One region of the Tatumella sp. UBA2305 genome, then DNA from elsewhere that is predicted to be linked to it. Evidence: predicted binding sites of a transcription regulator. Region 1 holds the regulator's gene; each other region holds the start of a gene.
The links. The regulator LexA, encoded in region 1, represses DNA repair genes until DNA is damaged. The targets are predictions, from matches to a motif close to TNCTGTATGTACATACAGNA.
Positions count from the first base shown of each region.

Region 2: uvrB (excinuclease ABC subunit UvrB) is a predicted target of LexA. The motif match lies at 2,799-2,818, and genes of this name have one in related genera.
Region 3: B3Z23_RS04635 (DNA translocase FtsK 4TM domain-containing protein) is a predicted target of LexA. The motif match lies at 6,469-6,488, and genes of this name have one in related genera.

Region 1 is NZ_DDVT01000013.1:15,670-25,855, forward strand. It holds gene pspG (envelope stress response protein PspG) at 1-184, opposite strand, end outside; gene dusA (tRNA dihydrouridine(20/20a) synthase DusA) at 378-1,412, opposite strand; gene zur (zinc uptake transcriptional repressor Zur) at 1,671-2,189, shown strand; gene dinF (MATE family efflux transporter DinF) at 2,207-3,529, opposite strand; gene lexA (transcriptional repressor LexA) at 3,695-4,309, opposite strand; gene B3Z23_RS05825 (diacylglycerol kinase) at 4,418-4,783, opposite strand; gene plsB (glycerol-3-phosphate 1-O-acyltransferase PlsB) at 4,916-7,345, shown strand; gene ubiA (4-hydroxybenzoate octaprenyltransferase) at 7,420-8,316, opposite strand; gene ubiC (chorismate lyase) at 8,313-8,840, opposite strand; gene psiE (phosphate-starvation-inducible protein PsiE) at 8,998-9,423, opposite strand; gene pgi (glucose-6-phosphate isomerase) at 9,574-10,186, opposite strand, start outside.
Region 2 is NZ_DDVT01000011.1:161,467-171,652, forward strand. It holds gene B3Z23_RS04950 (gluconeogenesis factor YvcK family protein) at 1-690, shown strand, start outside; gene uvrB (excinuclease ABC subunit UvrB) at 693-2,723, opposite strand; gene B3Z23_RS04960 (ATP-binding cassette domain-containing protein) at 3,577-4,293, shown strand; gene bioD (dethiobiotin synthase) at 4,286-4,969, opposite strand; gene bioC (malonyl-ACP O-methyltransferase BioC) at 4,966-5,742, opposite strand; gene bioF (8-amino-7-oxononanoate synthase) at 5,726-6,877, opposite strand; gene bioB (biotin synthase BioB) at 6,877-7,908, opposite strand; gene bioA (adenosylmethionine--8-amino-7-oxononanoate transaminase) at 7,990-9,288, shown strand; gene B3Z23_RS04990 (kinase inhibitor) at 9,403-9,879, shown strand; gene pgl (6-phosphogluconolactonase) at 9,935-10,186, opposite strand, start outside.
Region 3 is NZ_DDVT01000011.1:88,031-98,216, forward strand. It holds gene serS (serine--tRNA ligase) at 1-599, opposite strand, end outside; gene B3Z23_RS04625 (replication-associated recombination protein A) at 691-2,034, opposite strand; gene lolA (outer membrane lipoprotein chaperone LolA) at 2,042-2,653, opposite strand; gene B3Z23_RS04635 (DNA translocase FtsK 4TM domain-containing protein) at 2,832-6,410, opposite strand; gene lrp (leucine-responsive transcriptional regulator Lrp) at 6,526-7,020, opposite strand; gene trxB (thioredoxin-disulfide reductase) at 7,528-8,490, shown strand; gene cydD (heme ABC transporter permease/ATP-binding protein CydD) at 8,628-10,186, shown strand, end outside.

The sequences.
Region 1 (10,186 bases):
TCTGCCAGATCCAGGCAACCGCCACCGCCAGTAATAACCAGGGAAGCAGTTTCAGGGCAATAAACAGGAAACCCGACAGTAGCATCAACAGGGTTCCCACCAGCAAAGCAACCAGAACACCGATCACCGACACACCGGTCAGCAGCAACATAACAAAAAAACCGGCAACAAATAATAATTCCATGATCCACTCCTCAGCGAATAATGTTCACTTTCAGACTGTGAGGAGTATTACAAGAATCGTGCCAGCCAGTGGAATAAATAACTCACTGAAATTTAATAAAAAAATAATTCAGAGGTTCAGTCGGGGTGGTGAAAATCACTAAAGAGTGGTGTGAAATTCAGGCTATGTTTGCCGGAACATCTCCGGTAAATCATCAACGGTCTGCCACCAGCGACAATGCCTGCTCAACCACGCGAACATCAGCGCCGGGTTTATGCGCATTTTCACTTAAATGGCGACGCCATTGTCTTGCCCCCGGAATTCCCTGGAACAGCCCCAGCATATGGCGGGTAATGTGCCCAAGGTAAGTTCCCTGGCTGAGTTCAGCTTCAATATAAGGGTACATTGAGCGAACCACTTCCGCAGCATCAGGTACCGGGGTATTCACACCAAAAATTTGCTGATCCACCTGAGCCAGCAACCCTGGATTCTGGTAGGCCTCACGACCCATCATCACACCATCCATATGCTGCAAATGCATCTTTGCTTCTTCCAGAGTTTTTATGCCGCCGTTGATTCCCATCCGCAGCTGTGGGAAATCACGTTTAAGCTGATACACCCGTGGATAATCCAGGGGGGGAACTTCACGGTTTTGTTTCGGACTCAGACCGGAAAGCCAGGCCTTACGGGCATGCAGAGTAAAAGAACCGCAGCCTCCCTGGTCAGCTACCGTACCGATAAAATCACAAAGGAACTGATAGCTATCCTGAGCGTCGATCCCGATACGGGTTTTTACCGTCACAGGAATAGTCACAACCTCACGCATCGCTTTAATACAACGGGCCACCAACTCAGCTTCGGCCATCAGACAGGCCCCGAAACGACCATTCTGCACCCTGTCAGACGGGCATCCTACATTCAGGTTAATCTCGCTATAGCCCCGCTGTTCTGCCAGACGGGCACACTCCGCCAGTGCTTGCGGGTCACTGCCACCTAACTGCAAGGCTACAGGCTGCTCTTCCTGAGAAAAAGCCAGATAATCCCCTTTTCCATGGATAATCGCGCCGGTAGTCACCATCTCAGTGTACAACAATGTCTCAGCCGTCAGCTTGCGATGGAAATAGCGGCAGTGCCTGTCAGTCCAGTCCAGCATGGGTGCTACGGAAAAGCGATCTGACTGAAAAACAGCATTCGCGTTTTCCGACGGGAGCGGGGTCTGAGCCAAAGGGGTATCGGTCTGAATATTCATGAAATCATCGTTAAATTGCTGTGGATTGCGATCAGGTGCAGGATAATAGCATAAATTAGCGTCAGGCCCGTCAACTAATACCCGACCAGTGGTTCAAAACAGAAACAAGCCGGGCGTGACCCGATTCAGAGACTCAGTAAGCAACTTTTTTCCTCTGCTCCTCGCGGGACTCCGCTGCCGACACACATCACCAACATTAAAACGCCAGTCATGCTAAGATGGTTGTTTACCGGAGACCATTTGTCGGAGAAAGCTATCATGCAAAAACAACTTCCTGCACAGATTATTGCTGAGGCGCAGAGCCTTTGCCAGAAACGTGGGGTGCGTATGACTCCCCAGCGTGCTGAAGTGTTACGCCTGATGGCTGAACAGTATGGTGCCATCAGTGCTTATGACCTGCTGGATAAATTACGGATTAGTGAGCCGCAGGCTAAGCCGCCGACAGTCTACCGTGCTTTGGATTTCCTGCTGGAACAGGGCTTTATTCACCGGGTGGCCTCAAACAACAGCTATGTTGTCTGCCCGCATTTTGAACATCCTTCTCATACTTCAGTGATGCTGATTTGCGATCATTGCGCTTCTGTCAGTGAACGGCATGCAGAAGGTGTTGAAAAACTGATTGGCACCCAGGCCAAACTGGCGTGTTTTACGCTGCGTCATACCGTCATTGAAGTGCATGGTTTATGCGAAAAATGTGCAGAAATTGCTGCCTGTGAGAGCCAGGATCATTGCCAGCATGATCATACTATTGAGACGAAAATTCGTCCCGGACGATAGGCATGTGCCGGAAGGTGTCAGGGAGTAAACCAGCTCTGATGACGCTGATGATAATTCCAGCGTCTCCACAACGTAATTCCGCGCAGTAACATAAATACACATAACGCCAGCCATACCCCGTGGTTTCCCAGCCAGGGAACCGTACACAGGGTCAGACCGAAACCTGCAGCAGCCACCGCCATACTGTTACGCATCTCTTTCCCCCGGGTAGCACCAACAAATAATCCGTCCAGCAGATAACACCCTACGCCTGCAAGGGGGAGAATGATCTGCCAGATCAGGTAATGGTCGGCCAGTTGGCGCAATGAGGGTAAGGAGGTCAGCATATCGATAATCCAGGGGCCTGCAAGGGCATAAATCAGTGAAAATGCCACCGCTACGATGCCAGCCTGCCGACAGGAAGCATGCCAGACTTCAGGTAACCGCCCTGCTTGCCGCGCACCATAGGCCTCACCGGAGACCGCCTCCACCGCATAAGCAAACCCATCGAGAGCATAGGAGGTAAACGACAGAAACATCATTAGTAAAGCATTCACCGCCACAATATCGCCCCCCAGCCTGGCCCCTGTCATAGTCAGCGAGGCGAAACAGAGTTGCAGCAACAATGAGCGCAGTAAAATATCGCGGTTCAGCCCCAGCACTCGTTTGATATCTCCCCGCCAGGCTCCCGGCAGTGAGCGCGGATCAATTCCCTGCCGGGCCAGTACACGCCATACCAGCACCATCCCGGTCAGCAATGTTACATATTCGGCTATCACAGTGGCTCCGGCTGCGCCCCGTACCCCCATGTGCAGATGCAGTACCAGCAGTAGCTCCAGAATAATATTCACCAGATTACCGGCGACCAACAGAATGACCGGTGCTCTGGCATACTGAACCCCAAGCAACCAGCCCAGAATGACCAGATTAGCAAATGTTGCCGGTGCACTCAGCCAGCGGACATCAATAAACTCACGGGCCTGATACAGGATGGCAGGGTCGCCGCCAATTACCAGGGTGGCGAGATGACTAAGCGGTTGCCGAAACAATAAAAACAACAGACCTGCCAGCAGGCTGACAATCATCGGCTGCACCAGTGCCCGAACCAGTGCCGGATTATTTTTTCCACCCCACGCCTGGGCCGTCAGCCCGGTGGTACTCATTCGCAGGAAAAGCAATAACATAAACAGAAAACTGGTAATCGTGGTTGCTACAGCTACCCCGCCCAGATAAATCGCACTGTTCAGATGGCCAATCACCGCAGTATCGACCAGTCCCAGTAACGGCACGGAGATATTAGACAGGATCATCGGCAGCGCCAGTCGCCAGAGTTGTTTATCGGTGCGGTTAAAAAAAGACATGGACTATCCTGCGGCTGTATACGGCAATGGGGAGAGGTTATTTTACAGAATGCTGATTAAGGCAGGCTGGCCTTAACCTTTCGGGCACGGGGGTCGTTGCTTCAGAACGCCCCCGTATTGCCGTGATTACAATACCGGCCAGAAGCCGGAACAGATCAGGGCAGTTTACAGCCATTCACCATTGCGGATAACACCCACGGCGAGGCCTTCTACTGTCAGGTTTTGCTCGCGGACATCGACCACAATCGGTGAAAACTCACTGTTTTCCGGCAGAAGATGTACCGTGTTCCCCTGTTTTTTCCAGCGTTTAACCGTCACTTCATCGTCAATTCTGGCGACCACGACCTGGCCGTTTCGAACATCCTGAGTCTTATGGACAGCCAGCAGATCGCCATCCATGATACCAATGTCTTTCATCGAAGTGCCGCTGACTCTCAGCAGAAAATCAGCCGCCGGCTTAAACAGGGCCGGGTCAACCTGAAAATGGCTTTCGATATGCTGCTCAGCTAACAATGGCTCGCCGGCGGCGACACGGCCAATCAGCGGTAATCCTTCTGCTGTCTCTTCTTCCATCAGCAGTCGGATCCCCCGTGAAGCGCCTGAAACAATCTCAATGACCCCCTTACGGGCCAGAGCTTTCAGATGCTCTTCGGCAGCATTTGGAGAGCGGAATCCCAGCCGGGAAGCAATTTCAGCACGAGTCGGTGGCATCCCTGTCTGGTGAATATGGTCGCGAATCAGGTCATAGACCTGCTGCTGCCTGCTGGTTAATGCTTTCATCCCGCCCCCTGGTTGTTTATACAGTCGCTGTGAGTATATACAGGTATTTGGGAAATGAAAACTAAAAACCGTCATAAAACAAACAACTGTCGGTGACTATTCCACCGTTCACCACCACTGCCATAGCACAGAAATCCAGACAAAGGCCGCCAGCAGTAAAGCGATAAATACTGCCGCTGACCCCATATCCTTCGCGCGGCCGGACAACGGATGAAGTTCCGGGCCAAAACGGTCGACCACCGCCTCAATAGCACTGTTGAGAATTTCGACGATAATCACCAGTACCACTGACCCAATCAGCAAAATACGCGAGACCGTATCCACTTTCAGACAGGCAGCAATAATCACCGCCATAATCGCGAGCACAGTTTCCTGTCGGAAGGCAGCTTCATGTTGCCATGCTGCGCGCAATCCCTGCCACGAGTAGCCTGCAGCTTTAATGACCCGTCGCCATCCTCCTGTTGCACCCGCCATCAGGGGTTACTCCTTTTCAGAATAAAATTTCCGTCAATCTCAGACATGTTTACTTGCATCCTCACAGATATTCTTTGCAGTTTCTGGTATGCTTGCGCCGCTTTGCTAACATAAGAGGCTACAGATTTGTCTATGTCAGGTTGGCGTAAACTTTATTATAAATTACTGAGTTTTCCATTATCTTTGCTGGTGAAAAGCAAGGTGATACCGGGAGATCCTGTCTCTGAACTGGGTCTGGATCCCACACGTCCTATTATCTATGTATTTCCGTACGATTCCAAAGCCGATCTCATGGCGATGCGGGAGCAGTGCCTGAAGCATGACCTGCCTGATCCATTGCTGCCCGTTGAAATAGATGGCCATTTCCTGCCACGTCATGTGTTTATCCATGACGGACCACGGTTACTGCCCTATTTCACTCCGAATCAGGAAACCGTCAAAATATTCCATGATTACCTGGATCTGCACCGCAATAATCCGGCACTGGATGTTCAGCTGGTTCCGGTATCGGTGATGTTCGGTCGTGCTCCGGGTAAAGAGACCCAGGGAGAAAATACCCCGTTACTGCGCGAGCTGAACGGGGTACAGAAATTCTTCGCTATCCTGTGGCTTGGCCGGGATAGTTTTGTGCGCTTCTCGCCAAAAGTTTCTCTGCGGCAGATGGCCGATGAACATGGGACTGATCAGTCCATTGCCCATAAGTTATCCCGGGTGGCCCACATCCATTTTGCCCGCCAACGGCTGGCCGCCGTGGGTCCGCGGCTTCCTGCTCGTCAGGATCTGTTCAATAAGCTGCTACAATCGAAAGCTATTGCCAAGGCCGTGGAGGACGAGGCTCGCAGTAAGAAGATTTCCTACGATATGGCCCAAAAGAATGCCGTGGCCATGATGGAAGAGATTGCCGCCGATTTCACCTATGAAGCTATCCGCATTACCGATCGCGTGATGGGCTGGCTCTGGAGCCGGTTATATAAAGGGATTAACGTCAGCGGCGGCGAACGTATTCGTCAGTTGGCCCAGGATGGCCATGAACTGGTCTATGTTCCCTGTCATCGCAGCCATATGGATTATCTGCTGCTCTCCTATGTACTTTATCATCAGGGGTTGGTGCCCCCGCATATTGCCGCCGGGATTAACCTGAACTTTTGGCCGGCCGGACCTGTATTCCGTCATCTGGGTGCCTTCTTTATCCGTCGGACCTTTAAAGGTAACAAACTCTACTCCACGGTATTTCGTGAATACCTCGGTGAATTGTTCAGCCGTGGTTATTCGGTAGAGTACTTTGTTGAAGGCGGTCGTTCCCGTACCGGACGGTTACTTGAGCCGAAAACGGGTACCCTGACCATGACCCTGCAGGCGATGCTGCGCGGTGGAAACCGACCCATCACGTTAGTGCCCATCTACATTGGTTACGAACACGTGATGGAAGTGGCGACTTATGCCAAAGAGTTGCGCGGGGCGACCAAAGAGAAAGAGAGCCTGTGGCAGATGTTGCGCGGATTGCGCAAGCTTCGTAACCTCGGGCAGGGCTATGTTAACTTCGGCGAACCACTGCCGCTGGTTAACTACCTGAACAATAACGTTCCGGAATGGCGCGAAGCCATCGACCCGATAGACCCCCAACGTCCGGCATGGATGACCCCGGTCGTCAATGACATTGCCCGCCAGGTGATGGTACGGATTAACAATGCTGGCGCCGCTAACGCCATGAATCTGTGTGTAACCGCGCTGCTGGCCTCACCGCAACGTTCACTGACCCGTGAACAACTGCTTGAGCAGCTGGAATGTTACACCCGGTTATTGCGGAACGTGCCTTATACCAGCGGCACCACGGTTCCTGAGATGAGTGCTCAGGCATTAATCGAGCATGCCATGAGCATGAATAAATTCACTATCGAACACGACAACATTGGTGAGATGATCATCCTGCCGAAAGAACAGGCAGTATTGATGACCTATTACCGGAATAATATTCTGCATCTGCTGGTGATGCCTTCTCTGATTGCCGCGATTATTCAGCAGCATACAACACTTAGCAGAGAGGCTTTACTGCATCAGGTCACGCTGATTTATCCGATGCTGAAGAGTGAGTTATTTCTGCGTTGGGAAATCGTAGAATTGCCGGAGGTCATTGACAGTCTGTGCGATGAGCTGGTCAGTCAGCAACTGATTTCCCGCCACAATGATCACTTCTCTGTCGTTCCGGAAAACGCCCGGGTACTGGGACTGCTGGCTGCCGGTGTCAGGGAGACATTGCAACGCTATGCGATTACCTTTGGCATTCTGAATGCCAAACCATCGATGAACCGGGGAACGCTGGAAAAAGAGAGCCGGACGCTGGCACAGCGACTGTCAGTACTTCACGGAATCAATGCCCCGGAGTTTTTCGATAAGGCGGTATTTACCGGGTTAGTACTTACTTTGCGAGACGAAGGCTATATCAGCGATAAAGATGATGCTGACCAGGAAAAAACCGGGATGATGCGTAAAATTCTGTTGGACCTGACCACCAGTGATGTCCGTCAGACCATCGAAAATGGCATTGCCAGCGATAGCGAATAACTGCCGGTTATTCTGCTGCCAGTAAAAAGGGCGCCCCGTGACAGGAGCGCTCTTTTTTCGCCTGTACCGGCTGGCTACATCAGATTAATAAACGGCAAAGTACTCAGAGCGATACCGCCAAAAATGACCAGCCCGACATGATTATTATTCAGAAAAGCCTGGAAGCAGGCATCTCTGTCGCGGCCTGCAGCCAGACGCTGCTGATAGACAAACAAACCAGCAGCCACTACCAGCGAAAGATAAAACCAGCCATTCAGTCCCAGTAAGCGGCCGACAATCACCAGCAGCACCAGGGTAGCTATCTGCAACAGACCAATAATCAGTTTGTCATGCCGGCCAAACAGAATTGCCGTCGATTTGACACCAATCTTCAGGTCATCATCGCGATCCACCATCGCGTACAGTGTATCATACGCCACTGTCCAGCAGACATTGGCCAGAAATACCAGCCAGCAGGCTAAAGGTAAGTACCCACTCACTGCCATCCACGCCATAGGAATAGCCCAGCCGAATGCGGCCCCCAACACTACCTGTGGCAGATGCGTATAGCGTTTCATAAACGGATACGCACTGGCCAGCAGTATTCCCCCGACAGATAACAATACGGTTTTACTGCCCATGGTCAGCACCAGCAAAAAGGCTATCAGCACCAGACTGATAAATAATATTTTTGCTTCTTTTTCCGTGACCAGTCCGGCGGGTAATGGACGTAGTTTGGTCCGTTTCACATGACCATCAACATTTCTGTCAGCATAATCATTGATGACACAACCGGCAGCACGCATCACGATAACGCCTAGTACAAACACTACCAGCACAGACAACGGTGGTAATGTCAGCCCGGCCAGCCATAGCGCCCAGAGGGTCGGCCACAATAACAACAGAGTCCCGATAGGGTTGTCGATACGCATCAGACGCTGGTACGCCTGGAATTTGGTTACTTTTATAGTGTTCTGCACAGTTCCTGTCATCCTTTAACTCCATCCTGATACAGGGGAGATGACGGTAGAAAAATCTCGGTTAACATCAGGGGCTTTCCTGAAAGACGAAGTAGTGAATATCTGCCCCATAAATCATCATTTTTTCCGGGATGAATAAAATCACGACTTAGTAACGGCGAAGAAAATAAGTAACGACCTAACGGAGACTCCCCGAGCGAGGTTAGTGCAACCTCCCGGCCTGTCAGAGTAGATTCCGGCAGAACAGTTCGCCCCATCAGCCACGGACTGTTATCGCCGCTGAGAACGACTTCACGCAGCCAGTAACGCTGTTCGTGGTCAAATCCGGAGACCTCTGCTTCATGCGGCAGTAATAACTGACTGTCGATAAATCCTTCCCGCAGCACATCAACAGTCAACGACTGGCAATATGACTCCAGCCTGACCGTCATCGAACCTTCCTCAAACAGCCAGCTTCTGGCCCGGGGGGGCAACTCCGGCGTGCCCGGTGGCAGCCATTGAAGCTGGTAAAGTTTGAGAAGTTCCTGTACAGACATTCGGGTTCCCGGAAAATCAGTTATTGTCGCTACGGCTACTGCTGACAGCGCTACAGAGTATTTCACTGCGGCACTATAGCAGACTCACAACTGCTAAGCAGGATCTTCTGTGCATAAAGCTTCGGTGAGTCTGCATAATCTGAATTCGAAGGGCTGACTATTCTCTTTTCAGTCGTTTAGAGTTCGCCAGCCACAGGGTCCCAACCAGAATCAGCAGCGCAGCGGAGTAGCATAACGTATCAAAAGGGTTTTTATGGTCAACAATAATTAAACGGATGATCGCCGTCACACCAATATAGATAAAATAGCGCAGCGGGAAATGAAATCCGGACTGAAAATACTTCACAATCAGAGCAATGAACTCAAAATACAGGAAGTAAATGACAATCCCTTCTATCAGCAAATAGGATGAAGATTCTTCTCCGGTATGAAACAACACGTTAGCCAGATGCAGCGTTTCTTTACCGAGAAAGATGACTAAAATGATTGCCAGCGCAATCAGGCCGATATTGAGTATCCACTGTAAAACTGAAGCGATAATCCCGCCCAGCGAACTCTTATCTGCATTTTCTGATGTTGACATACAGCCCCCCAAAAAAATAAACCTGCAAAAACTACCAAACTGTCGATCCGCACAATAGCGTATCCCGGTACGGCTTGCAGTATTCCTTTGACGAGGACATAAAAAAAAGCGGCACTGCTGCCGCTTTGTTTTTAAACCGTTAATTAGATGTTAACGCCATTCTTTATAACGGTTAATCAGACCATTAGTAGAACTGTCATGGCTGCTGACTTTTTCATCACCACCCAGTTCAGGCAGGATCCGGTTAGCCAGTTGTTTGCCGAGTTCAACCCCCCACTGATCAAACGTGAAGATGTTAAGAATTGAACCCTGGGTGAAGATTTTATGCTCATACAGAGCAATCAATGCACCCAGTGAGAAAGGCGTTATCTCACGCAGCAGGATTGAGTTAGTGGGGCGATTACCTTCAAACACTTTGAACGGCACAATGTGTGCGACTTCAGCGGCAGTTTTACCTGCGTCAGTAAACTCTTTCTCTACCACTTCACGTGATTTACCAAACGCCAAAGCTTCGGTCTGAGCAAAGAAGTTAGACAGTAGTTTCGGGTGATGATCGCTGAGTGCATTATGAGTGATGGCTGGGGCAATAAAATCACAAGGGATAATTTTGGTGCCCTGATGAATCAGTTGGTAGAACGCATGCTGACCGTTCGTGCCAGGTTCACCCCAGATAATCGGTCCGGTCTGATAATCGACAGCATTGCCGGTACGGTCAACATATTTACCGTTAGACTCCATATTACCTTGCTGGAAATAAGCTGCG
Region 2 (10,186 bases), on a different contig from region 1:
GAGCCCGGCATTGCCTCCGCAATGTTTGAATACCGCTTTAGCGGGCAGGGTGAGCTGGCAGGGCATAATCTGGGTAATCTGATGCTAAAAGCTCTGGATAATCTTAGTGTCAGGCCACTGGAGGCCATTAATTTGATCCGTAATGTGCTGAAAGTGGACGCTTTTCTGATCCCCATGTCTGAGCAGCCAGTGGATCTGGTGGCTACCGACCCTCAGGGACATGCCGTTTACGGTGAAACGGCCATTGATGCCATGAGTGAGATTCCTGCTACGCTTGAATTATTTCCTGATGTCTCGCCAACCCGCGAAGCCCTGCAGGCGGTTGCCGAAGCTGATTTAATTCTGATAGGTCCTGGCAGTTTTTATACCAGTCTGATGCCAGTGCTGTTAATGGAACAGATGGCAACAGCACTGCGCCGTACTCCGGCAAAAATGATTTTTATTGGTAATCTGGGTAAAGAGAAAAGCCCGGCAGGTTCACTGAGCGTGAGTGATAAATTGCAGTACATCGAACAAGTGATAGGCCGCCGTGTCATTGATGCCGTTGTTGTCAGCCCGGCGGCCGATATCAGTCACCTTGAAGGGCGTCATGTGATTCAACGTCCGCTCGAAGCCGGAGATATTAAATACCGTCATGATCGCCACTTGTTACATATTGCCCTGGAACAGGCCGTTCAGAGTCTGGGTTAATATCAGGAAGCCGCAATGAACAGGGCACGGATTTCGTGCAATTCATCACGGACCCGTGCTGCTTCCTCAAACTCAAGATCCATCGCATGTTTATTCATCCGGGCTTCCAGCTCGGTAATTTTCTTCTGCATGGCCTGTGGAGTCAGTGCCGCATACTGACCACTGTTCTCCGCCGCACGTCCGGAACTCTGACGTTTATCATGAGATTTACCTTTGGTCCGGGCAATGCCCTGCCCCAGCTCCAGAATATCAGTGACTTTCTTGTTGAGCCGTGTCGGCACAATTCCCTGAGCAGTATTCCAGGCCTGTTGTTTCTCTCTGCGCCGTTCGGTTTCTTCTATAGCCCGTGCCATTGATGGCGTTATACGGTCTCCGTAGAGAATAGCTTTACCGTTAATATTACGCGCAGCACGCCCAATGGTCTGAATCAGCGAACGTTCTGAACGTAAAAAACCTTCTTTATCCGCATCCAGAATAGCGACCAGTGAAACCTCTGGCATATCCAGCCCTTCCCTCAACAGGTTAATCCCCACCAGCACATCGAACTCTCCCAGCCGCAAATCACGGATGATTTCCATTCTTTCCACCGTGTCGATATCAGAGTGCAGATAACGTACCCGTTCTCCATGCTCCTCCAGGTATTCTGTCAGATCTTCAGCCATACGTTTGGTTAGCGTAGTGACAAGAACTCGTTCATTAATTTCAGCTCGCTGGCGTATCTCCGACAGCAGGTCATCCACCTGTGTCGCTACCGGCCGGACTTCAATGATCGGGTCAAGCAATCCGGTAGGTCGTACCACCTGATCGATAACCTCATCACCGGATTTTTCGAGTTCATAGGCCCCGGGAGTCGCCGAAACATAGATAGTCTGTGGGACCAGAGCCTCAAACTCTTCAAATTTCAGAGGACGGTTATCGAGCGCAGAGGGGAGGCGAAAACCGTATTCCACCAGATTTTCTTTGCGGGCCCGATCACCGCGATACATCCCGCCAATTTGTGGGATAGTGACGTGGGATTCGTCCACAACCAGTAAACCGTCTGCCGGCAGATAATCAAATAACGTCGGAGGTGGCTCTCCCGGACCACGCCCGGACAGATAACGGGAATAGTTTTCAATGCCTGAGCAGTAACCGAGCTCATTCATCATCTCCAGGTCAAATTGGGTCCGCTGTGCAATACGCTGCTCTTCGAGCAATTTATTATTTTCCAGCAATACCCGACGACGCTCAGCCAGTTCAACCTTGATTTCTTCCATCGACTGGATAATTCGCTCACGCGGTGTGACATAGTGTGTTTTAGGATAGACGGTATAACGTGGCACTGTTTGCGCTACCTGCCCCGTCAAGGGGTCAAAAATCGACAGCCGCTCTACCTCATCATCAAACAACTCCACCCGCAGAGCAATTTCATCGGACTCCGCAGGAAAAATATCGATAACCTCGCCTCGTACCCGGAAAGTACCGCGCTGGAATGCCTGATCATTACGGGTATATTGCAGTTCAGCCAGCCGTCGTAAAATACTGCGTTGATCAATAATCATCCCACGGCTTAGATGCAACATCATTTTCAGATACAGGTCAGGATCGCCTAAACCATAGATTGCCGATACCGAAGCCACCACGATAACATCGCGACGTTCCAGCAGTGCTTTAGTCGCCGACAATCGCATTTGCTCGATATGTTCATTGACCGACGCATCTTTCTCTATAAAGGTATCTGAACTGGGAACATAGGCTTCCGGCTGATAATAATCGTAGTAAGAGACGAAATATTCGACAGCATTGTCAGGAAAAAAGGCTTTCATCTCACCATAGAGCTGAGCTGCCAGTGTTTTATTCGGAGCCAATACCATAGTTGGCCGGTTAAGGTCAGCAATGACGTTAGCAATCGTAAATGTCTTTCCTGAACCGGTAACCCCAAGCAATGTCTGGTGTACCAGCCCGTCTTCCAGACCTTCTTCCAGCCGCCGGATAGCCTCTGGCTGGTCACCTGACGGTTTAAATTCGGAGTGAAGTTTGAAAGCCTTGCTCATCGTTTGGTCACCTGTCGCTTTTTTTTCGGGCGGGCTGACTAGTTTACTCACTACCTCAAAATATGCCAGCCTGAACACTGGATATGCACACAGTTCCCCCCCGACGAATACCGTGAGTAACGGAATTCTATACGAATTAATTTTCAGTCACGGGCGATAATTTTCTGCCCCGCAGGTTATCCACCGCCAACTCAGCTGTCGTTCTGTTTGTCAAGTTAATGTAACAAATTATCCTTAGAATACTCTGGTTCAAACTGCTCAGGGTTGATTTTAATTAACTATTTGAAAAGTTAGAATTATTATCAGGAGCCCGATTTACAGCCAGCCTGTTGCCAGGCCGCATATTTCCTTGGGTCAGCTCTGTTTTAAGCTGCTAATGCACATAGTTATCCACAGGAATGGTGGATAAGTGATTTTAACCCTGACGGCATCAGCTGTGAATAAATTACCCATCCCCTCCCGGGCAGCCCCAAAAAAAATTTTTTCAGCTTTTTTTTTGCGAAACTTCTGCGTTTTTCAATTTGTTGTCACTCTCACTTTTTTCGTTATATTTAACTGTAATCAAGTAGCCCTCTTCAGATTTTTTGCCTTTTTCCAGGTCAAAATGCACCGTAAAACTTTCCAGTGAGCACCTGCAAAGTGCAATCCCGGTTCGTTCCTCTCACCTGTCACAACGAAATGAGATTCATATCACAAACCTGATGCTATTCCCTGCGCTCAAAACCAATTATTTCATTACTGGCCTGATAATTGCTTTATTCATTCTAAAGCTGTCGCCTGAAGGAGAGATGGCGCGAAGTCACACGACATTCGCTCATTGGCCTGGCGTTACCCACACAGAGGAGTGCAACAGATGCTGAGTTTACGTGCAATCAATCAGTTTTATGGTCAAAATCATATTCTTTGGGATGTAGATTTGGACCTGATGCCCGGCACCTGCACTGCTGTGCTGGGCCAGCCGGGGATGGGGAAAACGACCCTGGTGAACTGTATTATGGGCTATCTGCCGGTGAATAGTGGCACGATTACCTGGCAGGAGAAGAATTCCCCACCCAAAGATTTAAAACAGCAACCTTCAGAACTACGCGCCAGAATGGGCATCGGTTATGTTCCTCAGGGTCGACAAATATTTTCACAAATGAGTGTCGAAGATAATCTGGTCATTGCTCTGAAAGCCGCCAAAAGCACACCTCCTCATGCCATACCACAAATGATTTTTGACCTTTTCCCTCATCTGTATGATTTACGTCATCAACGCAGTGGTGATCTGGCGCTGGATCAGCAGCAACAACTGGCACTGGCCAGAGCTCTGGTTCTGGAACCTAAGTTGCTTATCCTGGATGAGCCCACCGGGGGAATGTCGCCGTGGCTGGAAGAAGATATGGGCAATCTGCTGCGCTGCCTGAATCATGAATACGGAATGACCATATTGTTACTCGAACAGCGGGTATCCTTCATCCGTCGTGTTGCCGACTATTTTCTGTTACTCCACCGGGGACGCAATGTGGCGAATGGCCGGGTCAATCAACTGGATGAAGGTATAATTAACAAATGGATGACGGTCAGCTGACAACCACGGGTAAATCAACGTATTTCCCGCAGGAAGCAAATTGCTGTTCACCGCTTAACTGTGGGATTTCACCGAGCAAGGGGGCCGGTAGCCGTTGGATCAGTGTTTGCAGATAAGGCTGATGACGATATTGTGGGGGCTGTACACAGTTAGCAATCCAGCCAGCAAGCTTGAGTCCTGCTGACTGAACCGCATTAGCCGTCAATAACGCGTGGTTAATGCACCCCAGTTTCATGCCAACGACCAGGATAACCGGTAACTGTTCCGAGATTACCCAGTCGGAAAACAGCAACTCGTCGGCCAGAGGGGTAAACCAGCCTCCCGCCCCTTCTACCACAATCCAGTCTGCTTTCTGTTCCAGATGACGCAACCCTGCAGACATTGCCTGCTGCGTAATTGGCCGGTTTTCTGCGGCACTGACAATATGAGGAGATGTCGCCTCCTCGAAGACCAACGGATTGACTTCACTGTAACTGAGTCCTGCTAATCCAGAGCGTTGTAACAGTAAACCATCACTGTTACGCAACCCCTGCGGGGTACGCTCAGCGCCGGAGGCTACCGGCTTATAACCTGCAGCACGCCAGCCCTGGCCTGTTGCCGCCTGTAATAAAGCCGAGGTGGCAACCGATTTACCTGCTTCAGTGTCGGTTCCGGTGATAAACCAGCAATTCTTCATTCTGATACTCCATACACTATCTGATAACTCAGCCGGTAACCTTGAGAGTCTTTCGGCCATCCGGTGTCCAGCAATGCGAGGCGTTGTCGGGTCAGTGGTAATCCCTCATCCCGCTGATGCAAATGACTGGCCCCTACCCCTTTTAACGACCACAACGCTGCTCTGACAGTCGGGAACCGGAGCGTAATCTGTTCATGGTACAGCCGTATGCCATACCCCTCTGCCGCACGGGCAATCTGACCGGCCGACAGAAACCGGTTAACATGTTCTGTATTGTCTACCGCTTGCCAGGCCTGATTAACTTCCGGCAGCGAGCCGGCAACCACCGTAGAAAACCTCAGTGAGCCTCCGGGATTGACTGCCAGTCGGAGCTGACCTAACGCTTTTCTCAGGTCAGCACTCCACTGCAGTGCCAGATTGCTCCAGATAATATCGAAACTTTGTCTGCGGACGGGTAGCGCATCAATATCGGCCTGCAGATAGCAGGATTTCGGGTCACGATCCCGGGCGGTTCGCAGCATCTCTGCTGAGATATCCAGCGCAGTCACCTGGTAACCCCGACCGGAAAAATAACGGCTGAATCGCCCACTCCCGCAACCCGCATCCAACACCTGGCCATTTGCAGGCAGGTCAGAGAGGGTCAGTAAGCGATCTCCGGTCATTTGCTGCAAAGTCGCATATTGTTCATAGTGCTTTGCCGCGCGGCCGAACGCCCGGCCAATGGCCGGTTTATTGACAGGTACAGGCGGGTGATGTTCAGCTTCCCAGCGCATATAACTGCTCCGCCAGTTGTTCTATCTGATGTTTCTGATGGGTAGCAGATAGCGTAATACGCAACCTGGCGCTGCCTGCCGGTACTGTCGGTGGCCGGATAGCATTAATCCAGAATCCGCGTTGGCGCAGTTCTGCCGACAACTGAAGTGCCAGATGGTTATCACCGATGATCAGCGGCTGAATCGCACTGTCCGACGGTAAAAGATCCCAGCTAAGTCCACTCACCTGACGACAGAAAAACGCAATATTCTGCCGTAACTGTTCACGTAATTCATCGCCCTGACGCACCAGCGTGATTGCGGTACGGATAGCGTCAGCCTGAGCCGGAGGCATTGCTGTGCTATAAATCAAATGGCGTGCGGTCTGACGAAGATAATCCGCGACCGGTTTCGAACACAATATTGCGGCGCCTGCCACCCCCAATGCTTTACCAAAGGTCACTATCTGAATATCTGCCATTATGTTTTGCTGATGACAGCTGCCGCGGCCTTCTGGTCCGGAAACGCCGATGCCGTGAGCGTCATCCACGACCAGCCAGCTTTCTGACTGATCAGCAAGCTGGCGAAGCTCTGTCAGAGGGGCACTATCACCATCCATACTGAAGATACCTTCGGTAACGATCAGTGTTTCACCGTCACAGGACCGGGCTAACAGCCGCTGCAAACTGCCAGGACTATTGTGCTGAAACCGGCACAGGGTGGCAGGAGTGAGTGAGGCGGCCTCTAGCAACGAAGCATGCATTAGCTTATCCGCCAGTACACGGTCATGTTGCCCGGTCAGAGCGAAAATCAGCGACTGATTGGCGGCAAACCCACTACTGAATAACAGGGCCTCTCCATAACCCAGCCAGTCAGCCAATACCTGTTCCAGTTGCTGATGGGCCGGTGAGTAGCCGGTGACGTGACCGGAGGCGCCAGCACCGGCACCCCACCGGTTTAATCCCTGCTGCCATGCCTCAATAATCTGTGGATGCCGGTTGAGCCCGAGATAATCGTTAGAAGAAAAGTGAATATACTGCCGGTGTTCATCCCACAACATCCCCTGAGCACAGGTCATCACCGGTTGCATCTGACGCCATAGCCCTTTACTTCTCTGAACGTCGAGGGATTCCTCGATTCTCTGTTGCCAGCTCATTACAGAGCCGCGTTATAGAACAATGCAGTATCACTTTCCTGTAACGCCTGCTGTAACTCCTGCTCACGACCATTATCACCTTGTTCGGTATAATTTTGCTCCGGATTCAGACCCAGTTTCCGGAACAGTCGTAAATCATTGTCTTCTTCAGGATTGGTTGTGGTGAGTAATTTACAGCCATAGAAAATGGAATTAGCCCCTGCCATAAAACACATGGCCTGGGTTTGCTCATTCATCTGCTCCCGTCCGGCAGAAAGACGTACGTAGGACGCTGGCATCATGATACGTGCAACAGCAATAGTCCGGATGAAATCAAACGGATCAACATCCTCATTATCGGCCAGTGGCGTTCCTTTCACTTTTACCAACATATTGATAGGCACACTTTCCGGTGGAACCGGCAGATTAGCCAGTTGAACCAGCAATCCGGCACGGTCAGTGACAGTTTCACCCAGCCCGACGATCCCTCCGGAACAGATTTTCATCCCGGCCTCCCTGACCGCACCTAACGTATCAAGCCGTTCCTGATAGGTACGGGTAGTCACAATGCTGCCGTAAAATTCAGGAGATGTATCGAGGTTGTGATTGTAAAAATCCAGCCCGGCTTTCGCCAGCCTCTCAGCCTGTGTTGCAGTGAGCGTTCCAAGAGTCATACAGGTTTCCATTCCCATCGCTTTTACCCCGGCAACCATCTTTTCGAGGTAAGGCATATCACGGTCATGTGGATTCTTCCACGCTGCCCCCATACAAAAACGCCCGGAACCTGCCTGTCGGGCCTTGCGCGCCGAGGCCAGCACTTCCTCAACTTCCATCAGCCGTTCGGATTCCAGTCCGGTTTTATAACGGGCACTCTGTGGACAATATTTACAGTCTTCCGGACAGGCCCCGGTTTTGATGGATAATAGTGTACTGACCTGCACTTTACGCGGATCAAAATGACGGCGATGAACCTGCTGAGCTTCAAAAAGGAGTTCCAGTAACGGCTTTTCAAATAAGGCCCCGGCCCGGGAAAGCGTCCAGCGTTGAGACATGACATGCTCCGAATAATTAACAAATGCGACTGTTATACGTATACTTGTAAACTAAATCTTTTTAATTTGGTTTACAAGACAATGTTTACAGCCGAAGATCTCGCATTTGACCGTCAGCATATCTGGCACCCTTATACCTCGATGATCGATCCTTTACCCTGTTATCCGGTAATTTCAGCGCACCAATGTACCCTGACACTGGCAGATGGTCGCAGGCTAACCGAAGGCATGTCTTCATGGTGGGCAGCTATCCACGGCTACAACCATCCGAGACTGAACCGTGCACTGACCGAACAAATGGAACAGATGTCACATGTGATGTTTGGCGGGATTACCCATCCTGCGGCGGTAGCATTATGCCGTAAGCTGGTGTCTATGGCCCCGGCGGGTCTGGAAAAGGTATTCCTGGCCGATTCAGGATCGGTGGCGGTTGAAGTGGCAATGAAAATGGCTGTCCAGTATTACAGTGGGGATACACTCCCACGCAATAAATTCCTGACAGTCCGCCACGGTTATCACGGAGATACTTTTGCTGCTATGTCTGTCTGTGATCCTGATAATTCCATGCATGCCCTCTGGAAAGGCTACCTGCCTGAGCATCTGTTTGTTTCAGCCCCGGCGACCGGATTTTATGACCCCTGGCAGGAAAGTGATATTGCTGAAATGCAACAAATGCTGGCAGTACACCATCAGCAACTGGCCGCTGTCATTCTGGAACCCATAGTTCAGGGAGCGGGCGGCATGCGCTTTTATCATCCGGACTACCTGCGAAAAGTCAGAGAATTATGTGATCAGTACGGGGTCCTGATGATCGCAGATGAGATAGCCACCGGCTTTGGGCGCACCGGCCGGTTGTTCGCCTGTGAACATGCCGGTATATCACCGGATATTATGTGTGTAGGTAAAGGTCTGACCGGCGGTACGTTGACGCTTTCAGCCACCCTGACCACAGGGAAAGTCGCCGATAAAATTAGCCGCAGTCCTGCAGGCTGTTTTATGCATGGTCCGACCTTTATGGGCAATCCACTGGCCTGTGCTGTGGCTTGTGAAAGCCTGGCCCTGCTGGAAGAAGGTCACTGGCAGCAGCAGGTCAGCCATATTGAACAGCAACTGAAAGAACAATTAATGCCACTGGGTGACTGCCCTCTGGTTGCCAATATTCGGGTACTGGGCGCGATTGGGGTAGTTGAGTGTCATTACCCGGTAAAAATGGCAGAAATTCAGCAATTTTTTGTCAGGCAAGGGGTATGGATACGGCCTTTTGGCCGGCTTATTTATCTGATGCCACCCTATATTATCACCCCTGAAGAGCTGTCACGCCTGACCGGGGCCATCAGGATGGCCGTTGTGCAGCCGGCCCTGTTTAACCTGTTGGAGTGAACTTTTCTTCCGACCTTCGTCGGATGAACCCCCGACCAGGTGGCTGTCTGTGACGCAGATTTTGTGCGGGTGATGGGTTACAATCTGCAGGTTATCGATATCAGGAGAGACAAAATGCGCTTATTCAGTCAGGATTTATCAGACGGACAAACTATGCCGCAAGCCCAGGTGTTTAATGGCATGGGATATCAGGGTGAGAATCTGTCACCTCAGCTTCAGTGGGAAGGTGCACCGGCAGGAACACGCAGTTTTGTAATTACCTGTTTTGATCCTGATGCGCCAACCGGCAGTGGCTGGTGGCACTGGGTAGTCATCAACATTCCGACAGAAGTGACCGCGATTGAACAAGGTGCCGGGTCAGGAAAGGCAGATCTGCCAGCCGGAGCCTTACAGACCCGTACGGATTTCGGCACCTCAGCTTACGGTGGCGCTGCACCGCCTGAGGGTGAAAAACACCGCTATGTATTTACGGTGCATGCGATGGATACCGATAAACTGGATCTTTCCAGCGATGCCAGCGGTGCCATGGTCGGCTTCAATGTCCATTTTCATGCCCTGGCCAGTGCCAGTCTGACGGTGACATTTAACTGATATTAACGGGGAGATTGCCGCTTACCCGCGGACAACCTCCCTGCAGGGCTGAGTGCTACGCGCTAAGCTGATGGATGGTCACCCACATCGGCCCCTGCCCGACCGCATACCGTCCCAGATCACTCAGTGTCCCCGAGTCCGCAGCGATGGCATAGACCCCGATATGATGTGATTTCTGCCCGGCGGCAATCAGATATTTTCCGGACTTATCAATATTAAAACCACGTGGCTGAGTTTCCGTCGGCCAGAAACCTTTTATAACCAACTCATCACCACTGTCACTGACAGAGAAAATAGTCAGAGTGCT
Region 3 (10,186 bases), on a different contig from region 1:
TTAACCAGATAAGGCACATACATTTCTGTATACCCATGCTGGCTGGTATGTAAATCAAGCATAAACTGGCTCAGAGCGCGATGCATACGAGCAATCTGCCCTTGCATAACGACAAACCTTGAACCTGTCAGTTTAACCGCAGAAGCGAAATCCATCCCACCTGCCATTTCGCCAAGATCGACATGGTCGCGCACTTCAAAACTGAAGACTGTTGGCTCACCCCATCGGCTGACTTCAAGGTTATCACTGTCATCTTTCCCCAAAGGAACATCGTCTGCAGGTAAATTAGGCAGGGCCAGTGAGAAGTCGCGGATTTCGGCCTGCAATACATCCAGTTCAGCTTTTGCTGCATCCAGACGTTCACCCAGATCATTCACTTCCTTACGCAATGGCTCGATATCTTCCCCACGCGCTTTGGCCTGACCGATGGATTTGGATCGTGAATTGCGTTCAGCCTGAAGGTTTTCAGTTTCTACCTGCAACACTTTACGACGTTCTTCCAGAGAACGCAGCATTTCAACATCCAGAGTAAATCCCCGGCGTGCCAGTTTTTCTGCAACTGCGTCTGGCTCATTACGCAGCAGATTGGGATCGAGCATGCTTATCCTGTGTATGAGTTAATGAATTGAATTTTCGTCGGGAAAAACCACAATACGAAATTTTACGACTCACCTTACCGTAATGTTTTTATCAGCGGTAGCGTTTTGTCGGGCTATTTTGATCCTGTTCAGCCAGCCATGCCAGCTTTTCTGCAATTTTAGTTTCCAGACCCCGTTCAACTGGTGAATAAAAGTGCGAATCTGCCATTTCAGGCGGAAAGTAATTCTCACCAGCTGCATAAGCATTGGGTTCATTGTGCGCGTAGCGGTACTCTTTACCCAGACCCATTTCTTTCATTAATTTAGTCGGGGCATTGCGCAAATGTTCCGGAACGTCATAGTCAGGAAATTCTCTGGCTGCGCGCATAGCTGCATTAAATGCAGCATACACCGCGTTACTTTTTGGTGCGCATGCCAGATATACAATTGCCTGAGCAATCGCCCTCTCACCTTCAGCAGGACCTACCCGGGTAAAACAATCCCATGCCGCCAGGGCAACCTGCATCCCACGGGGATCGGCATTGCCTACATCCTCGGAAGCGATAGCCAAAAGGCGTCTGGCAACATACAGAGGATCACCACCGGCGGTAATGATTCTGGCATACCAGTACAGTGCAGCATCAGGCGCCGATCCGCGTACTGATTTGTGCAGGGCCGAAATCAGATCATAAAAACGATCGCCTTTGTTATCAAATCTGGCCGCACGTTCTCCGACCACCTCGGTTAACAGGGCTGGGGTTAAACGCCGTTGGCCCTGCGCATCTGCCTCCGCCATATCAGCCATCATTTCAACAGTATTCAGAGCCCTGCGTGCATCGCCATTGACTAATTCGGCTATCATTCTCCGGGTCTCATCGGGCAAAACTATATTCTGGCCCCCCAGGCCACGATCTTTATCAGCCATTGCCTGGCTGATAATTTTTTCGATATCGTCCGGAGTCAGTGATTTCAGTAAATAGACCCGCGCACGGGAAAGTAGCGCTGAATTCAGTTCAAAAGAGGGATTTTCGGTCGTTGCACCGATGAAAGTGATAGTTCCGTCTTCAATATGAGGCAGAAATGCATCCTGCTGGCTCTTATTAAAACGGTGCACTTCATCGACAAATAAAATTGTCCGGCGCCCTGCCTGCCGGCTTTGCCTGGCTCTCTCTATGGCTTCGCGGATCTCTTTAACCCCCGAAGTTACCGCCGAAATCCGCTCCACGCTGGCGTCGGCATATCGGGCAATAATTTCTGCCAGCGTAGTTTTTCCTGTTCCCGGAGGTCCCCACAGAATCATCGAATGCAGATGTCCGGCCTCGATAGCCCGTGGCAAAGGTTTACCTGCTGCCAGTAAATGTTGCTGACCACCATATTCTGCCAGTGTCACAGGCCGCATTCGCGCGGCCAGTGGCTGAAATTCATTAGCAGAGAAATCCAGAGAAAGTGTATTCACAGTTACCTCACTGACGTTGATCGTCCAGGGTAACGCCTTTTGGCGGGGTAAATTTAAACTTGTCCGGGCTGATTGCCCCGTTTTGTTGTGAAGTTAACTGATAGCTGGTCCGCTGGCCATCTTGTTCAACTGCGCTAAACTGGCGGATGGTGCCATCAGGCGTCACATTGATAGTAAATTGTTTCAGATTCCCGCCATTACTCTTAGGCGTGAGTTCAAAAGTATCGCCCTGCTGACTCACATTATAGTTCTTCCAGTCAGAGGACTGGTTACGTGCAATCAGCATAAAGGGTGTATTGCTGGTTGCATTTTTTAACCAACTGGCGGTGACCTGCTGAACAAACGGGTTGTAAAACCATAAAGTTTTACCATCAGAGACAATAGTACTCTCATCAGGTGCCGTCATGTGCCAGTTAAATAAACTGGGACGTTTAACCCATAATTCGCCCTGGCCATCCTGTACATTATTACCTGAACCATCGGTGACTTTCTGACTAAATGCTGCATGAAAACTGCTGACTTTGTTGAGCCGTGCCTGCAATCCGGCCGTGGCATCAGCCATCACGCTGGCAGACATCATTAAGCCCAATACACCTGTAGCGATTAGATATTTTCTCATCTCAGACCATTCCTTATTAATTTGTACCAACCTGGCAATCACTATCCTGGCCACTGTCACCCGATTCCGACAGGAGATAAAACCGAAAACTATCCTTTACTATGGGGGTGATGCATCAGATAAGCAATGGGCCGGAAAGTTCCGGCCCATTAAATCTCAGTCTTGAAATGTCAGTGAATTACATTTCATGCGGTGGAGGTGACAAAACTTCACGGTTACCATTATGGCCAGGTTCAGAAACAATTCCCTGGGCCTCCATTTGTTCGATAATCCTTGCCGCGCGGTTGTAGCCAATACGGAACTGACGCTGAACCCCGGAAATCGATGCTCTGCGTTTATCAACCACAAATGCCACAGCCTGGTCAAACAATGGATCAAGCTCTTCACCACTACTGTCAGCAGCTCCGTTACCACTTTCGCTGTCATCACCGGCAGTAATACTATCAATGTACTGTGGCCTGCCACGTGCTTTCCAGTCCTGAACAACAGCATGTACTTCCTGATCACGGACAAATGCACCATGGACACGCACTGGCATTGAAGAGTTAGGTGGCATATACAGCATATCCCCCATTCCCAGCAGAGATTCTGCTCCAGCCTGATCCAGAATTGTCCGTGAATCAATTTTGCTGGAAACAGTGAAAGCAATACGGGTTGGAATATTCGCTTTAATCAGCCCCGTAATCACATCTACCGATGGACGCTGAGTTGCCAGCACAAGGTGAATACCTGCTGCACGGGCTTTCTGAGCCAGACGGGCAATCAGTTCTTCTACCTTTTTACCAACAGCCATCATCAGATCAGCAAACTCATCTACCAGCACAACAATATAAGGCAACTTTTCCAGTACCGGCGGCGTGGTGTCCATACTGTCACCAGGCTTCCAGAACGGATCAGGAATCGGTCGACCCATAGCTTCAGCCTGTTCGACTTTCTCGTTGTAACCCGCCAGATTACGAACCCCTAAGGCTGACATCAGTTTATAACGACGTTCCATCTCCCCGACACTCCAGCGCAATGCATTAGCTGCATCTTTCATGTCGGTAACAACTTCGGTTAACAGATGCGGAATACCCTCATAGACTGACAGCTCAAGCATTTTAGGGTCAATCATAATAAACCGAACTTCATCAGGTGTTGCTTTGTACAACATACTGATGATCATGGCATTAACTCCGACCGATTTACCTGAACCGGTAGTACCCGCAACTAACAGGTGTGGCATTTTGGCGAGGTCCGCTACCACCGGTTGCCCGGCAATATCTTTACCCAGCACCACCGCCAGTGGTGATGGATTATCGCGAAACTTTGCACAATCCAGCACTTCACGCAGATAAACGGTCTGACGATGCTTGTTAGGAAGTTCAAGGCCTACATAAGGTTTGCCCGGGATGACTTCAACGATACGCACAGCCACCGCCGATAAAGAGCGGGCGAGGTCGCGGGAAAGGTTAGAAATTCGGGCAGCTTTTACCCCGGGCGCTAAATCCAGTTCAAACCGGGTGATCACCGGCCCCGGAGAAATCCCGACAACTTCCGCTTTAACACGGAAATCACTGAGTCTTGCCTCAACCAGTTTACCGGTTTGTTCAAGGGCAAACATATCTACCGGCTCTTCTTCAGAAGGCGGTGGTGTCAGCAAATCCAACGTAGGTAACGGTGTTGATGGCTTCTGCAAAGGTTGTTCATGCCGCACCAGGAACGGATGAAACAGACTTTGTTGTTCAGCCTGAGCCACTGCCGGTGACGTATGATTACCCTGACTGTCCGGATGCGCTATCTGTGACTGATTAAACGGCTCTGCTGAGCTTGCAGACGGAGAATCATATTCGGGATGCTGAACATGGGGGTCATGTTCGTTAACCGGAGCGATGGTAAACAGAGGTTCACCCGGACCGTCATCCACTAAATCTTCCATGGGTGAAAAGTCAAATGCCGAAAAAGTTTCGGCCGCGGTCGGAGTCGTCTTTTGGTGCCGGGGTTCTGGCTGATAGCGTTGTTGCTGTTGCTCAGCAAACTGCCGGGCCAGTGCGGCTTGTTGTAGCGCATCTTCATCATCGTGAGATTCTTCGCTTTCGGAAAAACCATAACGCTGAGTCTGCTGCGCTGCAAATGCCTGGCGTAACTCCGCCTGTTCGATATCAGCCTGCTCTTCATCGCTGTAAGTCGCGCTGAATGCGTCGCCGGTTTCGTTATGTAGTTCCTCGCGGGCCTTTTCTTCAGCCATACGCTGAGAAGGTAATTTGATGCCGTAAGACGCCATTTCCCTGCGGGTAGGTAACCGAACCGGATTGGGCCGGGGCAGTTCCGGGCCACCGATGCCTTTTTTCACCTGGGGATTACTACTGTCCCGCGGAGCATCAAATACCGGACTATGGGAAGAGAGTTTTCCCATACTGGCCGCAACAGCAAACGGCGACTGTCCGGCCGGTTTTGCAACGGGTGTGGTCGCTGCAACGGCTGCTGCCACGGGTGCAGCCGGAATGTTCGGCGCTGCCGGAGCCGGGGAAGCCGGTGCAGGAGAAGGCACGTATTGCTGTGCAGGTGTGCTTTGTTGTACTGAGGGCTGCGACTGTGTAACAGGTACAGCCTGTTCAGGCACTTCAAAACGGTAGCGTGGTGGTTCAATTCCCCGGGCTGTTCGATCCTCAGCGGGTGCGGTATAAGCCTGACGGGCAACTGTATTATCTGGTACCTGGCTCACCGGGGGTGCCGGGGGTGCCACTGGTGCCGGAGAACTTACCGGGGCATGGGAAGCACCCGGCTGAACTTCAGCTCCGGGGGAACGGCCAGGTTCTGCCGGTTGTGACCACTGTGAAGGACTGAACAGGGGATCATTCGCATCATCCGTTGTCTGACTGGGTCTCCGGCTAAACAACGGATCATTATCGTCTTGTGGATAGTGCCGGGCGCTGAACAGAGGGTCGTTATCCTCATCGTCAGATTCATAATGAGGTGCTTCCGGTGATTTATCCGGCGACATCATCTCTGGATTTATTGTCGGAGATGCATTGGTTAACGCATCATGTGATTCGCTGTCTGCAGCAAGCTCAGCTGAAGCCGGGGCTCTATTTTTTTTGGCGACCGGCGCAGGTTCGAATTCTTCTTCCTCATCCTCATCGTCCCAGCGATTATCATCCCGTGAACGATTACTGGCAAAGGTGAGAACCGACATCACTACCCCACCGATTTTCTCGGCAATCGTCAGCCATGACCAGCCAGTATAGAGGGTAATGCCGGCAGCCCAGACACAGAGTAACACCAGTGTCCCTGTCGTCTGGTTAAAATAGGGTGTCATGGCGCTGCTCACCAGGCTGCCAATCACACCGCCGGAAGCAAAATACCAGATATCGTCAGCATTAATGGCTGCCAGTCCGCAGGTGGTCACCACCAATGCCAGAACACCAATCAGCCGCAAGCCAATCGCAAAATAATCAACATAATCGTCGTTATGACGGTGGCGGAAAGTTATCCAGCAAAGCCCGATGATGACCACCGGAATAGCATAGGACATCACCCCGAAAATAAATAACAGGGTATCTGCCAGCCATGCACCAGGGCTGCCACCCAGGTTGTGGATAGGTTCATGCCAGGCAGTCTGAGACCAGCTGGGGTCAGAAGGATTAAAACTGACCAGGGAAACCATAAGATAAACAGCAAAAAGCGCCACCAGAATCAGCAACGCTTCCAGCAGCCGCCGCCCGCTACTGAGCGGAGTTAAAGTTACTTCTTTGTCTTCTGTGTATTCCTGGCTCAAGAGAACTCTCCAGGTGCCTGTCAACTTAAGAGAGGAACAGCACCAGTATTAGCACTGTCCCTGTATGAATTTACAGGAGTGTACCTAATTGCTAAAGATTTTGCACCTGTCTGATTTAACGCGTTTTAATCACCAGGCGGTTACTTTGTTTCACTTCTTCCATCACCACATAAGTCCGGGTGTCATTAACGCCGGGCAGACGCAGCAAGGTTTCACCGAGCAATTTGCGGTAAGCTGACATGTCTGGCACACGGGTTTTCAACAAATAGTCAAAATCACCGGAAACCAGGTGACATTCCTGAGTTTCCTCAAGTTTTTGCACGGCGGCGTTGAATTGTTCAAACACATCCGGAGCACCGCGATTCAGAGTTATCTCAACGAAAACCAGTAATGAGGCATCCAGGTAGTGTGGATTGAGTAATGCTGTGTAACCAAGGATGAATCCTTGACGCTCAAGACGCCGAACCCGCTCAAGGCAAGGTGTGGGTGATAATCCGACACGTTTTGAAAGCTCAACATTTGAAATCCGGCCATCTTTCTGTAGCTCATTCAAAATATTCCTGTCAATACGATCAAGATCTTTGCCTGGACGCTTCTTATTGTCTGTCATTATTATTGTCTCTCTTTTTCCTTCCCTAAGACTACTTGCCCCTTAATCTGTCACTGATCCGGGACCTGAGTGATGTTTAAGCAATACCTGTATATTGATGCTTTCAATAGCTTTCATTGTCTGTCCACGCTGAAAGCTGCCAAAATCAGCTCAGGTTTCATAATTCAGTCACCAGACCCTGCGCTCATGCAGGCCCAGTTTTACTGAAGTTTATTTGCTTACCCCCATGTTTTCGCAAAACAACAGGCGATTGTCAAAGTAAAACATCTAATTTCAGTACATCATTCCGTATCAGTCTCTTAATAATGGTTTTTGGAAGCTATTTTTAGTCATTTTCTTCCTCCCAGCCCATGACATTGGGACATAAAACCTGTGCTGCCACTGGCTGATTACTTTTATCATTCACAATAATAAGTAATCCCGAGCCCGGAACTCTTTTTTTCCCCCGTCACTTTGCCTACAATCAGCAGATTATGTTTCAGCAGACTCTCTATTGAGGAAAAAAGCATGGCCAAACACAGTAAATTACTCATCCTGGGTTCAGGGCCTGCAGGTTACACCGCAGCCGTGTATGCTGCGCGGGCTAACCTGAAGCCCGTGCTGATTACCGGAGTTGAGAAAGGCGGACAGTTGACGACGACCACTGAAGTCGAAAACTGGCCGGGTGATCCTGAGCATCTGACCGGTCCCGGGTTGATGGAGCGGATGCACGAACATGCGGTAAAATTTGATACTGAAATCGTGTTTGATCATATCCACACTGTGGATCTTAAAAACCGCCCTTTCCGTCTGACAGGTGACAGCGGTGAATACACTGCCGATGCGTTAATTATTGCTACCGGTGCCTCCGCCCGCTACATAGGTCTGCCTTCGGAAGAAGAATTTAAAGGCAAAGGTGTTTCAGCCTGTGCAACCTGCGACGGCTTTTTCTACCGTCAGCAAAAAGTCGCGGTCGTTGGAGGCGGGAATACTGCGGTAGAAGAAGCTTTATATCTGTCGAACATTGCTTCTGAAGTTCACCTTATTCACCGTCGGGACAGTTTCCGTGCCGAAAAAATCCTGATCAACCGTTTGATGGATAAAGTCGCCAGCGGCAACATCGTTCTGCATACCAACCGGACTCTGGAAGCTGTCACCGGTGATGACATGGGAGTCACGGGTGCTCGCCTGCAATCTACTGACGGGCAGTCAGAACCTGAGCAGATTGATGTCGCCGGGGTATTTATAGCTATTGGACATAGCCCAAACACTGCCATCTTTGCCGATCAACTGGAACTGAATAATGGCTATATTGTTGTTCAGTCCGGTCTGCAGGGTAATGCAACCCAGACCAGCATCCCGGGGGTTTTTGCTGCCGGTGATGTAATGGACCACACTTATCGTCAGGCGATTACCTCTGCCGGCACTGGCTGTATGGCCGCACTGGATGCTGAACGGTATCTGGATGGTTTAGCAGGTACTGAGTGGTAAATTTTTGCTGAGAATTTGATGTGAAACAAGGCGACAGTGAATCTGTCGCCTTTTTATTGTCCGTCATGCTAAAGTTCCTGCATTAAATTAAGGGATATTAATCATTTCCTCCGCTTGCCAGGCTCACAGCAAACCTTATGAATAAATCCAGACAACAGTTTTTGATACGATGGCTGAAACAGCAACGTCATTTTGGCCAGCGTTGGTTACGCCTTTCTGTGATCACCGGAATATTCAGTGCCATTTTGATTATTGTCCAGGCCGCTCTGCTGGCCAGCTTGCTGGAGTCCATCATTGTCCGGACAGCGGCTGATACCCCATTGCTACTTCGTATCTCTGCCCTGGCAGGATGCTTTATCTTGCGGGCGCTGTTGCATTATTTCAGGGAGCTGTTTGGTTTCCGGGCCGGAACCGCCATATGTGAAGCTATCCGACGGCAAATCATTGAACGCCTGGAATCTCTTGGTCCGGTGGGGATTAAAACCCGCCCGGTGGGTAGCTGGACAACGCTATTACAGGAACAGATTGATAACATGCATGATTATTATGCCCGTTACCTGCCACAAATGTCTCTGGCGGCACTCATTCCTCTCATGATCCTGTTAGTACTGGCCCCGTTAAACTGGAGCGCTGCATTAATTTTGTTTTGTACCGCACCACTGATTCCACTGTTCATGGCGATGGTCGGCATGGGGGCGGCAGAAGCAAACCGTAAAAATTTCCATGCACTGGCAAGATTAAGCGGTGATTTTCTCGATCGGTTGCGGGGACTCGAGACCTTGCGGCTGTTTCAGCGTGGTAGCGCAGAACAGCGGGCTATTGCTGACAGTTCAGAGCAGTTTCGCCAGCGCACAATGGAAGTTTTGCGTATGGCTTTCTTATCCTCCGCTGTTCTTGAGTTTTTTGCTGCAATTTCGATAGCCGTGGTGGCCGTCTATTTCGGCTTCTCTTATCTTGGTGTATTACACTTTGGGGATTATCACCGGGGTGTCACCTTATTTGCCGGTTTTCTGGTACTTATTCTGGCGCCTGAATTCTTTCAGCCGCTGCGGGATCTGGGGAATTTCTACCACGCCAAAGCTCAGGCCACCGGTGCCGCAGATGTACTGGAAGATTTTATGCAACAAACCCCGCCAGAGGAGATTCCCCGGCCAGGGTCACAGTCACCGGGGGTCGGACCGGTCACTCTGCACGCCACCGATCTGGTCGTGACGACTGCCGGCGGCATTCCCCTGACACAGCCATTAAATTTTACTCTTCAGGCTGGCAGGCGGGTCGCACTACTGGGAACCAGTGGTGCTGGCAAAACTTCACTGATGAATGTATTGCTCGGCTTTCTCCCTTACCAGGGCTCGCTGACGGTAAATGGTAGTGAACTGCGTGAAGCCGATACTGGGAACTGGCAGCAGCAGATTGCCTGGGTTGGACAAAACCCCGCATTGCCGGAAGCCAGTCTACGTCAGAACATTACCTTTGGGCGTAAATGTAGCGAACAACAATTTGAGCAGGCTCTGCAATCCTCCGGGGTTAACCAGTTTCTCCCTGAGTTGGCCCGGGGGATTGATTCGTTAATTGGTGATGATAACTCAGGATTATCTGTCGGACAGGCTCAACGGGTAGCCGTGGCCAGAGCGCTGTTACTGCCTGCCGGCCTGTTGCTGTTAGATGAACCGGCTGCCAGCCTGGACAGCCATAG